DNA from 3 places in the Martinezella sp. CNPSo 3959 genome. Region 2 is predicted to be linked to each of the others. Evidence: predicted binding sites of a transcription regulator. Region 2 holds the regulator's gene; each other region holds the start of a gene.
The links. The regulator LexA, encoded in region 2, represses DNA repair genes until DNA is damaged. The targets are predictions, from matches to a motif close to TGTTCNNNNTGTGTTCNG.

Region 1 (5,517 bases), on a different contig from region 2:
CAGGCAGACGGCAAAGGCGACGCCATAGGCGGCGACGAAAAGCTCAAGTTCAGTCTCGCCGGCATGCAGCGAGGCCGAGATGGCGGCAAGGCCGACATTGATGATGGAAAAATCGAGCTGCAGCAGCAATTGCCCGGCCAGCAGGATCAGCAGGCCGAATTGGCCAAGCCGGATTGGTGCGGAAGACATGGGGGACCTCAAAGTATTTTCAAAACTGAGTCCACAGCGTTTTACACCCATGTTAAACTGGTACAAGATACCTGTTTAGACTGGTATAAGAAGTGTCAGGCTGGAGAATGGAAATGCACGGCACGCTCGATATTAGCTCCAATCAGATCCTTTCGCGGGCACAGGAACTTGGCGAGATGTTGCGAAGGCGGCGGGAAACCCTCGACCCGCAAAGATTGGGACTCGGTCGAGCGGGACGGATTCGTACACCCGGATTGCGGCGGGAAGAAGTGGCGTCACGCGCCGATATCGGCATCACCTGGTACACCAAGCTGGAGCAGGGCCGCCCGATCCGCGTGTCGCCGCGCGTACTGCTCTCCGTCGCGCATGCTTTGGAATTCAACGAAGTCGAAACGGAGCACCTGTTCAGATTGGCCAATCTGCCGGTTCCGCCCCGGCTCGAAAATCCCCGCGTCTGCGAGCCGCTCACCGAGGCAAGCCAGCGCATTCTCGATCATCTCTGTCCTTATCCGGCTCTTATCCAGACGAAACGGTACAATATACGCGGCTTCAACGAGGCCTATCGCCGTCTCGTCGGCGTCGATCTCGATGCCCTTCCGCCTGAAGACCGGAACTGCATCTATCTGTCCCTCGTCAATCCTGCCTGGCGTGCAAGCCAGGCCGATCCCGACGAGATGCTGGCCAATATGGCAGCGCTGTTTCGTGCCTCTATGGCCGAGCATCTCGATGACCCGAGCTGGGAGCGGCAATTGGAACGCTATATGAGCGCTTCCGATCAGTTCCGCATCGTATGGGATCGCTATCAGCTCAAGGGCATCGAGAATACCGTGAAGCGTTTTCGGCTGGCGGATGGCACGGTCCTGCCGCTGCAATCCAACAATTGGTGGGCAAGCCCCAGCAATGACGACCGCATGATCGTCTACACACCTGTCGACGAAGCCGGGGCGGAGAAGCTGAACGCGATGATGAAGCGCAAGCGGTCTTGCTGAGCGGCGTTGCCGGTAGATCATGAAGGGAACCCGATGCGTAATCAGGTGCCGGCGACGGCGCGTCCTGTCCTGGCTGAGCCTCAATCGGCTCTACGGTCCCTCGACCAAGGGAATGCCGAGCGCGGCCAGATGGCGGATGGGAGGTTATCATCTCTCAGATGCCGAGATCGAGCTGAGGCTGTGATCTCCCATCTTCGGCCTCTTCGTTCGTCAAAGACGAAAGCGTGATGCCAAGCAGCCGGATCGGCCGCGCGAACGGATGGACGGTTGCCAGAAGCGCCGACGCTGTCTCAAGAACAGCGGCGCCGTCTGCGAGCGGCAGGGAGCTTGTCCGACTGCGGGTTGCTTGGGTGAAGTCCGAATATTTGATCTTCACGGTCACCGTTTTGGCGCTGAAGCCACCTGTTTCGCAGTAGCGCCAGACCTTCTGTGCTAAGGGCCGCAGCTCCGCCGTCGCCAGCTCGAGATCGTCGATATCCACAGCGAACGTATCTTCCGCGCCAATGGATTTACGGATACGGTCGGGCTTTACCTGGCGCTCGTCAATGCCGCGGGCAATGCCGTAGAAATAAGGCCCCGCCTTTCCAAAATGCTCCTGCAGGAAGGCGAGGGATTTCGACTTCAGGTCTAGCCCTGTTTCGATCCCGTATTTGTGCATGCGCTCGGCTGTCGCCGGCCCGACGCCATGGAATTTCTTGACGGGAAGCGTTTCGACGAAGGCTGGCCCGTTCTTCGGCGTGATGACGGCCTGGCCGTTGGGCTTGTTGAGGTCGCTTGCCATTTTGGCGAGGAACTTGTTGTAGGAAATGCCGGCAGAAGCATTGAGACCAGTGACCTGCTTGATCTTGGCCCGGATCTCGAGCGCGATCTCAGTGGCGATTTCCATGCCCTTGTTGTTCTGGGTGACGTCGAGATAGGCCTCGTCAAGCGACAGCGGCTCGATCATCGAAGTATATTCGGCGAAGATTTCGCGGATCTGCTGCGACACTGCCCTGTAGACGTCGAAGCGTGGCGGCACGAAAATCAGGTCCGGGCATTTGCGTTTTGCCGTGACAGAAGGCATTGCCGAGTGAACGCCGAAGGCGCGGGCCTCGTAGCTTGCGGCCGCGACGACGCCGCGCGCCGCAGACCCGCCGACCGCAAGCGGCTTGCCGCGCAGCTCGGGATTGTCTCGCTGTTCAACCGACGCATAGAATGCATCCATATCGACATGGATGATCTTCCGAACAGGGTTTGTGTTGGTGTCGTTCATGGCGATCTCGGTCATCATGCTGCAGGTTCAAGCATGGACCCTTCAATTGCAGAATCTGAAACAAATACAGAACATATCATCCCTGATCACGATATCAAACCGGCTCCTTTGCCGTGCCGGAGAGACGGGGGAAAATCGCTCTGTGACAGTCATTCGCAAGTGCCACCTTGAGATGCCTTCGAGGCTTCTTATCTGTTGTCCGTCCCCCAATACGGAGCCTCAAGATGGGCCAAATCGCAACCGAACCCCTTTCCGACCTGCTGATGGAAATCCTTCCGCCCGAGCATGACGAGGAATCTCGATCTAACGGAACCGCGTGCTTATGCTGCCGACGGCTACGATCGGCGCGGAAGATGGATGAGGACGGCTGCGGCATATGTGACGAATGCCTGGCGCCATGACCGAAGATGCGCTGCTGGCGTCCGAATTGTCGGAATTCGAACATGCGCTTGCGAAGCTGTCTGACGGTTATTCGGAGGGGCGTTTTCAAGATCGCCTCTGGGGTGTGACGGTCAAGCGATCGGCTGACGGGAAACGGATCTGGCTCTATGGCGAGGAGCTTGGCGGGACCGATGTCGTCAGTTTCAATCTCTATGTGCTCTCGGGAGCCAGCCTCAACCTCAAGCCTTGCGAAATGTCCTCGTCGAAGGTCGTGGATTTCGTGCTGGGTTTCAGGCCAGCTCAAACGCAGCCGGTATAAGCCCCCTTTGCTTCAGCGGGTGGAGAGCGGCGGCGGAGGCGGCTGCGTGGTGGAGCCGGGACCGAGCGAGCGCTGGACCATCACGGTATCGGCCCAGCGACCGTAACGATAGGCAACAGCCGGGAGCAGGCCGACGCGAACGAAGCCGAAGCGTTCGTGCAAGGCCAGCGACGCCGCGTTGTCGGCGTCGATATAGCCGATCATCTGCCGGAAACCGGCCGCTGCGCAAGCGTCGATCAGCCCGCGCATCAGCAGGCTGCCGACACCCTGGCCAACATGGTCGTGATGCACATAGATCGAATGCTTGACGGTGTAGCGATAGGCAGGGCGCTTACGAAACAATACCACATAGGCATAGCCGACGACCTTCTCACCCTCGATCGCAACGACATGTGGGAAGCGTTTGTCCTTCAAATTCTTGCGCCGTTCGCGCAGATCGTCCGGCTGCGGCGTGTCGCTATCATCAACCCCAGCCTCGACGCCGCGGTGAATATGGCGGCGATAGATTGCCAGCATGGCATCGACGTCGCTCTCCCGGGACGGACGAACGATGATTGTTTTATCCTGCTTCATGACCAATCCGAATTTCCAGCCTATTCCGCGACGACGTAGGTATAGAGCCGGATTTTGCCGGCTGCATCGATCTCGCGATAGAGGCCTTGAATCTCCACCTCGAAACCGGGGAAGGTGTTGAAGCAGGTTTCAAACATCTTGAGATAGTCGATCATGGGTTTTGCCTGCTCCGTCAGGCGCTCGCCCGGCACGATCGTCGCGATACCCGGAGGATAGACGACGAAGGGTGTCGTTGCGATGCGGCCGGCGATAGCGTCGATCGGCAGATAGTCGACATCGTTGCGAACGAGGCAGCGCGCAGCATCATGCGGCGACATGGCGATCGGCGGCAGGTGTTCGGCGGAAAACTGTTTTGTCTGCAGGGCGCTCACATCGGCCTGGCGGAAGAAATTGTGCATTTCAGCGCAAAGATCGCGCAGGCGCACGCCTGCATAGCGGCCTGGACGGCGGCGATAGAATTCCGGGATTGCTTCTTCCAGCAGCGCATTGTCGTCATGAAGCTTCTTGAAGGCGACAAGGCCGCTGATCAACGTGCCGGCCTTGCTGGCTTCGACACCGGGGGTAAGGAGGAAGAGCAGCGAATTGAGATCGTTCTTTTCCGCGACGATACGGTTTTCGCGCAGATATTGCGCGACCACGGGTGCCGGTATGCCGTGTTCCGTGTATTTCCCCGTTCGGCGATCAAAGCCCGGTGTCAGCAGGGTAAGCTTGTTCGGGTCTGTCATGGCAAAGCCCGGTTCCATACCGGAAAAGCCGTGCCATGCCGCATCGGGCGTCAGGTGCCAGAAGGCGGGATTGGTGGCGAGTTGGTCGGTCGCGACGCTTTCCCACGACACGTCATGCACGGCGCCTGGGCTCGACACATCCGGGATCGCGACCCGATCCGGCACGAAAGGCTCGAAGAACCAGCGACGTTCCTGACGATGCTCCTTCTCCTCGAATTCGCGGCGCACGGCACGGATTTTCTTGCGCAGTTCGATGCCGAGACGGATCGTGTCGTCCCAGAGCACTTCGCCCGAGCGGCCCTTCATCATCTGCGCGCCGACGTCGAGCGAGGCAAACAGCGGATAGAAGGGCGAGGTCGAAGCGTGCTGCATGAAGCTTTCGTTGAAGCGCCGGTGCTCTACGCGGCGCTTCTGGCCGGTGATGTGCCTATCCTTCATGTGGATCTGCGAGGCCTGCGAGAAGCTTGCCAGCTGCTTATGGGTGGATTGGGTGGCGATGATACCAGGCGCATCCGGGCCGAGGTCGGAAAGACCCATGGCAAAGCGCCCGGCATAAAGCGGATGAAACTTCATGAAGCCGGCCCAGGCCTCGTCGAAAAGAATGTAATCGCAGAGATGGCCGATGCGCTTGAGGATCATCTCAGCATTGTGGATGGTGCCGTCATAGGTGCACTGTTCCACGACCGCGACGCGGAACGGCCGAGGCTTCTTGTAGGCCTCCGGATCTTTCACCAGCGGATGGGTGCGGATACGCTCGCGCAGCGCGTCCTCGTCCATTTCAGCGAAATCCATCGGACCGATGAGGCCATAGAGATTGCGTCTGGTCGGCAGATAGACCGGAATACCGCCCGAGATCATCAGGGCGCCGTGATGGGCGGCCTTGTGGTTGTTGCGGTCGAACAGCACGAGATCGCCGTCGGTCACGAGCGCCGAGAGCGCGACCTTGTTTGACGTGGAGGTGCCGTTCAGCACGAAATAGGTCTTCTCGGCGCCGAAGATCTTGGCTGCTTCCTTTTGCGCGGCAAGCGCAGGTCCCTCATGGGTCAGGAGGTCGCCGAGATCGAGCACGGAATTGTCGAGATCGTCGCG
Region 2 (5,517 bases):
TCCGACCAGCAGGAAGAGAGCAGGGACGTCACCGCGTCTCCGCAACCTCGCGCCTTTTCCACCGCGATTACCCCTAGCGCCAAAGCGCGACAATGGGAACGAACACAGGATCAGGCGCCGCTGACGTCGCGTTTGCTGCGTGTTCCGAAGCGCCTTGGAACCGCTGTCCTCGGCTTGATTGCGGAGGAGGCGGCCCATGGCCGTGCTGTTCTTTTCGCACCGATCTATATGGGTTTGGGTGCGATTATCTGGTTCGAGGCGCAAATCGATCCGCCTCCGCAGGCGTTTCTCGCAGGCCTCGTTCTGTTTGCTTTGGGTTTTTTGCTAAAGCGCGATGCGGGCAGGCTGCTTCATCACACACTTTTCGCCGGTATGCTCATCTGCCTGGGCATGGCGCTGGCCCAGTGGGAAAGTTGGCGGGTTTCCACCGTCATGCTCGACTCGGCCGTGACGACGACCGTGACCGGGCAGATCGAGCGACGGGAATCCTATGACAATGGGCGCTGGCGCTATGTCGTCCGCGTCGAGGCGACGGAAAAACCCTCTATCCGCCGCGCACCCCAGCGGGTTACGGTCTTCGTGCGCAAGCAGGCGGAGTCGTTCGATCTGGGGGATCGGATCCGGGGCAGGGCGCGCCTGACACCTCCGGCCGGACCGGCATTGACGGGTCTTAACGATTTCGCTTTCAGCTCTTATTTCAACGGCATCGGCGCGAATGGCTTTGCCTACGGAACGCCGGAATTATTGTCGCCATCCGGTGACGATGCTGCCGGCTCGTTACTGGATGCGGCCGATATCTGGCTCGCTGGCCTGCGCAACAGCATCGGCGACCGCATCAGGCAAACCTTGCCTGGAGACACCGGCGCCTTTGCAGCAGCACTTGTCACCGATGAGCGACGTGCGATCTCGAAGGATACGACCGAAGCCCTGAGAATTGCCGGCCTGACCCACATCATTGCAATTTCCGGCCTCAACATGGCGCTGTCGGCCGGCATCTTCTATGTCGGTCTGCGCTATTTGTTCAGCCTGTTTCCCGGTGTCGTCCAGGCCTGGCCGACGAAGAAGTTCGCAGCCTTCGGCGCGCTTCTAACGGTAACGGCCTATTACCTCATTTCCGGATTCGGCGTCTCCGCCGAGCGCGCCTTCATCATGATGGCGATCATGCTGGTGGCCGTGCTTTTCGACAGGCCATCCATCAGCTTGCGCAATGTGGCGCTCTCAGCCATCGTCATCCTGGTCTTGTCACCGTCTCAGGTACTCGGTCCGAGTTTCCAGATGTCTTACGCCGCAACGCTGGCGCTGGTATCAGGCTATTCGCTCTGGAAACGACGGCGGCATCGCGAAAACATCCTGCCGCGCATCCGTCTGTTAAGTCCGCTACTGTTCGTCACACGCTTCTTTGGAGGCGTGATGTCGACCTCGTTCATCGGCGGTGCGTCGACGGCCATCTTCTCGATCGAGCACTTTCACCGGTTGGCGACATATGGACTTGCTGCCAACCTTGCGGCCATGCCCGTCGTCTCTTTCATCGTCATGCCCTTCGGTATGATGGCGATGCTGCTGATGCCTTTCGGAATCGATGGACCGTTCTGGAAAGTCACCGGAGAGGGACTGGAGCTTGTGATCGCTATTGCAAAAACGGTGGCTGGGTGGGGAGGTGATATCACTTTCGGCCGCCAGCCCAGCTGGCTGATGCCGACTTTCATCGCCGGCTTCCTGATCATGAGCATGTTGCGGACCCGGCTTCGCCATCTGGGCCTGTTGCTGCTGCTGTCATCTGTCGGTGTGGCCGCGTTCGGCTCTGGTGTGCCGAAGCCGGATCTGATGATCTCGGAAGATGGTATTCTGGTTGCCTTGCGCCAGGATGATATCCTCGCCACCAATCGCGAGAGACCGCAGGCCTTCATCTTCGAGCAATGGCAAAAAGCACTGGTCGCAGCCGAACATCAACCGCCGACCATGCTTCCGACCGATAGCCGGCTTCCGCAGATCAGCAAGACGGATCGGCACAAGCGACTAAGTAACGAGGAGGAGAAGGCGGTCCGCACCGCAATGGAAGAAGCTTTGGACCGCACCATGCAAGGCAGCTTTGCCTGTCAGAAGGGAGCATGGTGTGTCGCCATGCTCGAAAACGGCGCGATATTGGTCACCATCGAGAACGCGGCCTATCTGCCCGCGGCTTGCGACACCGGGAGCATTGTCGTGACGCCAATCCGGCTGCGGCTGGATCATTGCCGTTCCGGAGCAACGCTCATAACCGGTGCGACATTGCGCAAAACCGGCTCCATTGAAATGGTGCTTACCTCAGACACACCCATTATATCCGCCGCATTCAATAACCCGCAGCGCCCATGGACCAGGCATCGAACCTATGATTGGCGCACCGGCAAATTCGACGCGCCAATTGCAAAGGCGCCGCCAGTCCCGGACAATTCACCGGTCAGTGATAGCGACGAATAAGGCCGACGAGCTTGCCCTGAACCTTGACGCGATCTGGCCCGAAGATGCGGGTTTCATAGGCTGGGTTCGCGGCTTCCAGCGCGATGGAGGCACCCTTGCGACGGAAGCGCTTCAAGGTAGCTTCTTCATCGTCGACGAGTGCAACGACGATATCGCCGGGATTGGCCGTGGTCGAATTGCGGATAATGACCGTATCGCCGTCGAAAATTCCGGCGTCGATCATCGAATCCCCTCGAACTTCAAGCGCATAATGTTCGCCGGAGCCGAGCATGTCGGCGGGAACGGTAATGTCGTGCGTATTGTTCTGGATGGCCGAGATCGGAACGCCGGCTGCGATGCGACCCATCACCGGTACGGACGCCGAGCCGTTGTGATCGTCATTTGCCACCTTCGACGGAGCGGGCGGGGCAACGGGCTGCGGCTTGCCGAGGCTGCCCTCGATGACGCTCGGCGAAAAGCCGCGACGCGGCTGAAGGCTGGGATTATAAGCATCCGGGAGCTTGATGACTTCGAGAGCCCTGGCCCTGTTCGGCAGCCGGCGGATAAAGCCGCGCTCCTCCAGCGCCGTGATCAGACGATGGATACCGGATTTGGATGCCAAATCCAATGCATCCTTCATCTCGTCGAAGGACGGCGGAACACCGGATTCCTTCATGCGTTCGTGAATGAAGAGAAGCAGTTCCTGCTGCTTGCGCGTCAACATCGTCTTGGAACCCCAGAATCAAGAAAAGCCGTGAAACAAATCCAGAACGGACACTATATGTTCCATATGTGTTCCGCAAGTGCTTAAATTTCGGTAAAGCCTTGTAGTGTCAGTTAAATAATTACGACTTACGAATGGGTCGGCTTAGGATGTTGAGACGTTATATAGGCCGCAACCATTTGAAAAATATAGAAAATATCGCCATTTCCGTTCTCGGGCTTTGCTGCTCGGTCGGCGTATTCAAGAAGCGGATCCATATTGGACGTCATTGGCCACACGCGTTGACGGTAAGAATCAGCAATCACGTTTGTGAGATTGCTTTCGGTCCTGTCCCTGTGCGTTGAGTGTTCCATGCTCCTATCTTGAATTACGCGGGGGAAGGGCGCAAATCTGCTGCCAAAGGCAGATAGGAGGAACCATGATTTCGTCACCGCACCCGCTGGATCATCTCGTGCTGCCGACCGTCAATATCGCTCTGGCGCGCGAACGCCTCGGCAAGCTCGGTTTCACGGTGGCTCCGGATGCGCGTCATCCCTTTGGCACGCAGAACGCCTGCGTCTTCTTTGCCGATAAAACCTATCTCGAACCCCTGAGCGTGGCATCTCCGGAGCAGTGCGAGAAGAGCATTTTGGACGGCAATGTTTTCGTCGCGCGCGATCAGGCTTATCGTTTCCGGGTGGGGGAAGATGGTTTTTCGGCCGTGGTGTTCGGCACGGATGATGCGGTGGCGGATGACGAGCGCTTCAACGCGGCGGCGATTTCCGCTGGGCGAATGCTGGATTTTTCCCGTCCGATGAAGATGCCGGACGGAACGGAAACCACGGCCGGCTTTCGTCTCGCCTTTGCCGCTGATCTGCGCGCGCCAGACTTTCTCGCCTTCTGCTGTCAGCGCATCAATCCGCTGCCGGCTGACCGCAGCGTGCTTGAGCGTCACGAGAACGGCGTGACCGGCATTGCGCGGGTAGCGCTTTGCGCGCCGCAACCGGCCGTCTATCGCCGCTTCTTCGAAGACGTTGTCGGCAGCCCGCAAATAACGGAGCATTCCTTCGGCTTGACCATCAAGGCGGCCAACGCCGATCTGGAGATTTTGACGCCGGAAGGCATGGAGGCGTTCTATGATCTGCCTGTTCGCACGACTGATCCGGGGCTCAGGGCGCGGGCAATCCTTTTCAAAACACGCGATCTTTCCGTGACATCGTCGCATTTCACTGCTAACGGCGTCACCTATACGCGTAAGAACAATCGTCTATTGGCGAGGTTGGCGCCCGGTCAGGGCGCATTGTTCGCCTTTGAGGAGACAAAATGAGCACAAATTCCGAAGTCACCGTCGGCGAGGGTGCCTCCAAGGTCCTTTTTTCCAATACTGCAAAGCTGTCGCTGATCGCCGGCCCCTGTCAGATGGAAAGCCGCGATCATGCCTTTATGATTGCCGGCGTGCTGAAGGAACTCTGCGGCAAGCTCGGCATCGGCCTTATCTACAAGTCCTCCTTCGACAAGGCGAACCGCACATCGCTGTCGGGCAAGCGCGGCATCGGCCTGGAGAAGGCCTTGGAAATTTTTGCCGACCTCAAGAAGGAATATGGCTTTCCCGTCCTGACCGACATCCACACGGAAGAGCAGTGCGCCATCGTTGCCAAGACGGTCGATATCCTGCAGATCCCGGCCTTCCTGTCGCGCCAGACAGACCTTCTGGTTGCCGCTGCCAAGACTGGCCGCGTGGTCAACGTCAAGAAAGGCCAGTTCCTGGCGCCATGGGATATGAAGAACGTGCTTGCCAAGCTGAACGAAAGCGGCAATCCGAATATTCTTCTTTGCGAGCGCGGCGCCTCCTTTGGCTATAATACGCTGGTCTCGGATATGCGCTCGCTGCCGATCATGGCGGCGATGGGCGCGCCCGTCATCTTCGACGCGACCCATTCCGTGCAGCAGCCAGGCGGGCAGGGCGGTTCGACCGGCGGCGATCGCCGGTTCGTCGAGACGCTGGCACGCGCCGCGGTCGCTGTCGGCGTCGCCGGTGTTTTTGTCGAGACACATGAGGACCCGGACAATGCACCGTCCGATGGCCCGAACATGGTCTATCTGAAGGATATGCCGCGGCTTCTGGAAAAGCTGCTGGCCTTCGACGCTATCGCCAAGGCCTGAAACGTAGCCGGCATTCAACAGGCTGACATGAACTTGCGTTACGGGCCTGTAGGAGTGCCAAATCGCGGCGCGGATCGCCATTGAAATTTCCGCGCCTTCGATTAAGACGATTTAAATCGATTTATAAACCAGCGAGCAGGGAGCTATCATGACCGCAATCACCGACATTATCGCCCGCGAGATTCTCGACAGCCGTGGCAATCCGACCGTTG
Region 3 (5,517 bases), on a different contig from region 2:
CTTGAGGATATTGATCATGCCCTTGCGGTCGAAGGTATGACCCTCGTGGCCGCGGCCGATGATGGCGGCCATGGAGCGGGCGGCGCTCGCCAGTTCGCCGACATTTGCGGCGATCTCGTTGGAAATGGACTTGGCCTCGGTATTCGCCTGATCCATTGTCAGCGTCTCGACGCGATCGCGGGTCTGGGAAATCAGCAGAAAATTGGAAACCAGCAGAACGAGTGCGATCGCCAGCCCGGTGACCAAGATGAGCTTGGCCGCAAGCGACTTCATGCGAAAGATGAACATCATTTCCTCGAAAAAGCGATGCGTCGGATACACATTATCCGAATGCAAGGTCGGCGCAGGATGGCCCTGTCATGGAGCCGCCGTTAAGATTCCTGCCGCAACCGGAAGGCTATACGCGCCAGGCCAGAGGAGAATGATATGGAAGCGCAAAAATTTAATTAATTGCGCTTCCCGATGCGTGGGGAATTTTAGCTTTAAAGCTTTTCGGCGACTTCGCTGGCAACCGGAATGGACGGCTGTGCGCCAGGCTTCAAGCAGGCGAGCGAACCGGCGACGGCAGCCCGACGCAGGCTGGCATGGAAATCCAGGCTTTGATCGAGGCTGGCTGCAAAATAACCGCAGAAGGTATCGCCGGCGCCGACGGTGTCGACCGGCTCGATCACGAGACCCTTGGCGCGCGCGAGCTCGCCGTCGCGAATGGCGATGACACCATCGCCGCCAAGCGTGACGATCAGCGTCTGGCCGGTTTCACCATGTAGGCGAACCAGGGCTGCCTCGCGCTCGGAAGCCGACATGTTGTCCTGGCCGGCCAGTCTTTCGAATTCGGTTTCGTTTGCGATGACGATATCGGCAAGGCGGCCGAGGCGGGCAGCTTCCGGGATCAGCGGCGCCAGATTGAGCACGGTGCGCACACTCTTTGCTTTCGCGGCGTTCAGCGCCATCTCGACGGCCGCGACCGGAATTTCGAGCTGAAGCATCAGCGTATCGCCGGCATTCAGAGCAGCAACGGCGGCCTCTGCGTGTTCGGCGGTGTTCGTACCATTGGCGCCCGGCACAACGGCGATCATGTTCTCGCCGTCACCCCCCACAAGGATGAGAGCCGTGCCCGTCGCTTCGGATACACGCCGGACGGTGGAAAGATCGGTCCCTGCCGTATCGAGCAAGGCAAGAGCGGGCTCCGCGAAGGCATCATTGCCGACCGCCCCGCTGAGGCGGACCGTTGCGCCGGCGCGGCGCGCGGCCAGCGCCTGGTTGGCGCCCTTGCCGCCGGCGGCCGTGGAAAAGCCGTTGCCGGCAACCGTTTCGCCCGGCTTCGGCAAACGATCCGTGGTGGCGATGAGGTCCATATTGATGGAGCCGAAAATAGTGATCATGCAATGTCCTGCCCTGGGTGTTGCGCCTGCATGATCCTGCCCAGAAGGCTGCCTTTGTCTTTTCGGATCATGCATCGAGTGGGCGCGACACTGCCGAAGCGATCAGTCTTCGTCAACTACCCTGAGCTTGAGTTGGCTTGTGCGGTTGTCGACAGGCTTGGGCCGTTCTTCCGCGCGCGCCTTGGCAGGCTCTTTCGCTGCCTCGAATTCCAGCGCCTCTATCCGCTCGCCGCGCCTCGCCAGCTTGTCGGCAGAGGTGACGATCATGTCGACATCCTTCTGCGCCATGGCGAAATGCCCCTGCAGCTTGCGCACGCGTTCATCGAGGCGCGAGAGGTCATCCATCAGATGCGCCACTTCGCTCTGGATCACATGGGCCTGCTCGCGCATGCGTTGATCCTTCAGGACAGCTTGGATGACCTGGATCGACAACATCAGCAGCGAGGGTGAGACGATGACGATGCGCGTGCGCTGGGCCTTCTGCACGATCGTCTCGAAATTCTCGTGGATCTCTGCAAAGATCGACTCGGACGGCACGAAGAGAAAGGCCGTATCCTGCGTCTCGCCGGGGATCAGATATTTTTCCGAGATATCGCGGATATGCAGTTCCAGATCCCGGCGGAACTGCTGTGCGGCGACCTTTCCGTGTTCGGGGTTGGCAGCAGCGCGAATGGCATTCCAGGCTTCCAGCGGAAATTTCGCGTCGATCACAAGCGGTGGCGAACCGTTCGGCATGCGAACGGTACAGTCAGGCCGTGAGCCGTTCGATAGCGTCGCCTGGAATGCATAGGCGCCCATCGGCAGCCCATCGGCGATGATGGTTTCCATGCGTGCCTGGCCGAAGGCGCCACGCGTCTGCTTGTTGGAAAGGATGGCCTGCAAGCCGACCACATCCTTCGCCAGCGTCTGGATATTGGTCTGGGCGGCATCGATGACGGCGAGCCGTTCCTGCAGGCGGCGCAGGTTTTCATGGGTCGAGCGCGTCTGCTCGCCGATCGTCGCCGTCACCCGCTGCGACATGCCGTCGAGGCGCTGGCCGATGGCTTGATTGAGCTCGGCCTGTCTGGAGCCGAAGACTTCGGCCATGGTGGCGAGCCGTCCCTGCATCTCCGCCTGCGACCGTAGCAGCGCCGCCATCGTATGCTCGGCGTCGAGCGCGTCGTCTTCCGCGCGTGCCTTGCCGCGGACGAAAAGGACGATCACTGCGATCGCAAGCAGGATGACGAGGCCGGTCAGAACTTGGACGGTGGAAATGGCTTGGCCGAAGATGATGAAAGACATGAAACCTGGCGCGCTGATGAAGTTCTTATGGGCACCATAACAAAACCATCGCGAATATCCAGATCAAAACGTGAACATAATTTCTGGATCATTTGCGCTGATCCAGATGGCCCTCGTTGAAAAAACACTGTCTCACCGCCATCTTGGCGATTCCATCGCACAACAAGATGCGTTATGGGAAACGTCATGACGATCAAGCCACTCATCATTTTGCCCGATCCGCTGCTCCGCCAGGCTTCCAAGCCCATCGAGCAGATCGATACCGAAATTCAGCGCCTCGCCGACGACATGCTGGAAACCATGTATGACGCGCCGGGCATTGGCCTTGCTGCGATCCAGATCGGCGTTCCCCGCCGCATGCTCGTCATCGACGTCGCGCGCGAGGGCGAAGAGAAAACGCCACTCGTCTTCATCAATCCGGAGATCGTCGCGTCTTCGGATGAACGTTCGGTCTATGAGGAAGGCTGCCTCTCCATTCCGGATTATTATGCAGAGGTGGAGCGCCCGGCGCGCGTCACCGTCAAGCATCTGGACCGCAACGGCAAGGAGCAGCTCACCGAGGCCGACGGCCTGCTTGCGACCTGCGTGCAGCACGAGATCGACCATCTGAACGGCGTGCTCTTCATCGACTATATCTCGCGCTTGAAGCGGGAGATGGTGATCAAGAAATTTACCAAAGCCGCGAAGTCCAAGGCTCTCTGATCCCAGACATTGAAAGATCGGCTTCAAGCTCCTATGATATCATTGATATCATAGGAGGCGCGAATGAGTGATCTGTTGCTGCGCGGCATCGACGACAGCTTGAAGAAGCAGTTGCAGGCCAATGCCAGCAGGCATGGCCGCAGCCTCTCGGATGAGGCGATCGAACTACTGCGTCAATCGCTTGGACGCCAGCAGGGTGGGAGCAACTCGGCGGGGGAGGGGTTGAGAGCAATTCTTGGCGCAGAAAAGCTCAGCGAAGAGGAAATCGAGGCAATCAATGCTTTTCGGAATGCGCCGGATCGCGATCCGCCCCATTTCGAATAGTGCTCTGGCCTGCGCATGATCGTTCTGGACACAAATGTCGTATCGGAGTTGCAAGGGCGGCTGCATAGCGAGCGCATATTATCCTGGCTGGATAGCTTCGCCGTCGAGGCCGTTTTTCTGACCACCATCACCATCGGCGAGATTAGGTTTGGACTGGAACTCCTGGCTGACGGGAAGCGCAAGGCGGCACTGGTCGCGGAACTGGATGCGATAGAGGCAGAGTTTTCGGGCCGCGTTCTGGGATTTTCGAGCAACGCAGCCCATCAATACGGATTAATCTCCGCTCAGCGCCACAAGATTGGGCGAAGGATGGAAACGAAGGATGCCATGATCGCCGCCATCTGCCTTGCGAGCGATGCGACATTGGCGACGCGCAATACAAAAGACTTCGAGGGGCTTGATCTCAAGCTCGTAAACCCGTTTGAAGGCGGCTAGCATTGGACTCGATGGCATGTACCGCGGCCGCTGGGTCATTCTAAATCTGATATCTTAGCCGGATGGATCGCATGTCGCTTAACATCATCTTTATGGGAACGCCCGAATTCTCCGTGCCGACATTGCGGTCCCTAATCGATGCCGGCCACAAGATTCGTGCCGTTTATACGCAGCCACCGCGTCCCGGCGGGCGGCGAGGGCTCGACCTGCAGAAATCGCCGGTGCATCAGGCGGCCGAATTGCTGGGCCTGCCGGTTTTCACGCCCGTCAATTTCAAGGATCCCGATGAACGCCAGCGTTTTCGCGATCTGGATGCCGACGTCGCTGTCGTCGTAGCTTACGGCCTCTTATTGCCGGAAGCGATTCTGTCAGGCACGCGTCTCGGCTGCTACAACGGTCATGCTTCGCTGCTGCCGCGCTGGCGCGGCGCCGCTCCCATCCAGCGAGCGATCATGGCCGGCGACAAAAAAACCGGCATGATGGTGATGAAGATGGACAAGGGGCTGGATACCGGTCCGGTCGCGCTGACACGCGAAGTCGAGATCGGCGACACCATGACTGCGGGCGAACTGCATGACAGGCTTATGCTCGTCGGCGCAAAGGCCATGGCCGAAGCGATGAACAAGCTGGAGCATGATGAACTATCGCTGACCGCTCAGCCGCCCGAAGGCGTTCTTTATGCCGCAAAGATCGACAAGGGTGAAACCCGTATCGATTTCGGCAGGCCGGCAGCCGATGTCCATAATCATATCCGTGGCCTGTCGCCCTTTCCCGGCGCCTGGTTCGAGGCCGAAATCGCCGGCAGGCCAGAGCGTATCAAGGTGTTAGGCTCTGAATTGGCCGAGGGCAACGGAGCCTCGGGTCACGTTCTGACGGATGATCTTGTCATTGCCTGCGCTTCCGGCGCGGTCAGACTGACCAAACTGCAAAAGGCCGGTGGCAAACCGCTGGCGGCCGCCGATTTCCTGCGCGGCACGCCGATCGCGCCGGGCACCGTGCTCGCCTCGGAGCAAGCCTGATGCCGCGTTACAAGATGACCGTCGAATATGACGGCATTCCCTATGTCGGCTGGCAGCGTCAGGAAAACGGCCCCTCCGTGCAGGGCGCAATCGAAGGCGCCATCCTGTCCTTGACCGGCGAGACCGTTTCGATCCGCGGCGCGGGACGCACCGATTCCGGCGTGCATGCCATGGGGCAGGTCATGCATGCCGATCTCTCGAAGGAATGGAAGGTCTATACGCTGCGCAATGCGCTCAATGCCCATCTGAGGCTTGCCGGGAACCGTATTGCTATTCTCGATATCGTCGAGGTCGACCAAAGCTTCGATGCGCGCTTTTCAGCCATCCGTCGCCACTATCTCTATCGCATTATCGCCCGTCGTGCGCCGCTTGCA

Region 1: dinB (DNA polymerase IV) is a predicted target of LexA. The motif match lies at 2,487-2,504, and genes of this name have one in related genera.
Region 3: AC13RE_RS18705 (DNA recombination protein RmuC) is a predicted target of LexA. The motif match lies at 2,723-2,740, and genes of this name have one in related genera.

The regions. Positions count from the first base shown of each region.
Region 1 covers NZ_JBXSOV010000017.1:12,713-18,229, forward strand. Annotated here, with positions in the region: gene AC13RE_RS25450 (MFS transporter) at 1-189, opposite strand, end outside; gene AC13RE_RS25455 (helix-turn-helix transcriptional regulator) at 303-1,178, shown strand; gene dinB (DNA polymerase IV) at 1,333-2,448, opposite strand; gene AC13RE_RS25465 (hypothetical protein) at 2,816-3,130, shown strand; gene AC13RE_RS25470 (GNAT family N-acetyltransferase) at 3,143-3,703, opposite strand; gene AC13RE_RS25475 (Orn/Lys/Arg family decarboxylase) at 3,724-5,517, opposite strand, start outside.
Region 2 covers NZ_JBXSOV010000001.1:169,155-174,671, forward strand. Annotated here, with positions in the region: gene AC13RE_RS00915 (ComEC/Rec2 family competence protein) at 1-2,460, shown strand, start outside; gene lexA (transcriptional repressor LexA) at 2,441-3,163, opposite strand; gene AC13RE_RS00925 (VOC family protein) at 3,582-4,469, shown strand; gene kdsA (3-deoxy-8-phosphooctulonate synthase) at 4,466-5,305, shown strand; gene eno (phosphopyruvate hydratase) at 5,454-5,517, shown strand, end outside.
Region 3 covers NZ_JBXSOV010000008.1:210,178-215,694, forward strand. Annotated here, with positions in the region: gene AC13RE_RS18695 (methyl-accepting chemotaxis protein) at 1-288, opposite strand, end outside; gene AC13RE_RS18700 (ribokinase) at 483-1,382, opposite strand; gene AC13RE_RS18705 (DNA recombination protein RmuC) at 1,485-2,663, opposite strand; gene def (peptide deformylase) at 2,850-3,365, shown strand; gene AC13RE_RS18715 (FitA-like ribbon-helix-helix domain-containing protein) at 3,429-3,689, shown strand; gene AC13RE_RS18720 (PIN domain-containing protein) at 3,705-4,124, shown strand; gene fmt (methionyl-tRNA formyltransferase) at 4,196-5,143, shown strand; gene truA (tRNA pseudouridine(38-40) synthase TruA) at 5,143-5,517, shown strand, end outside.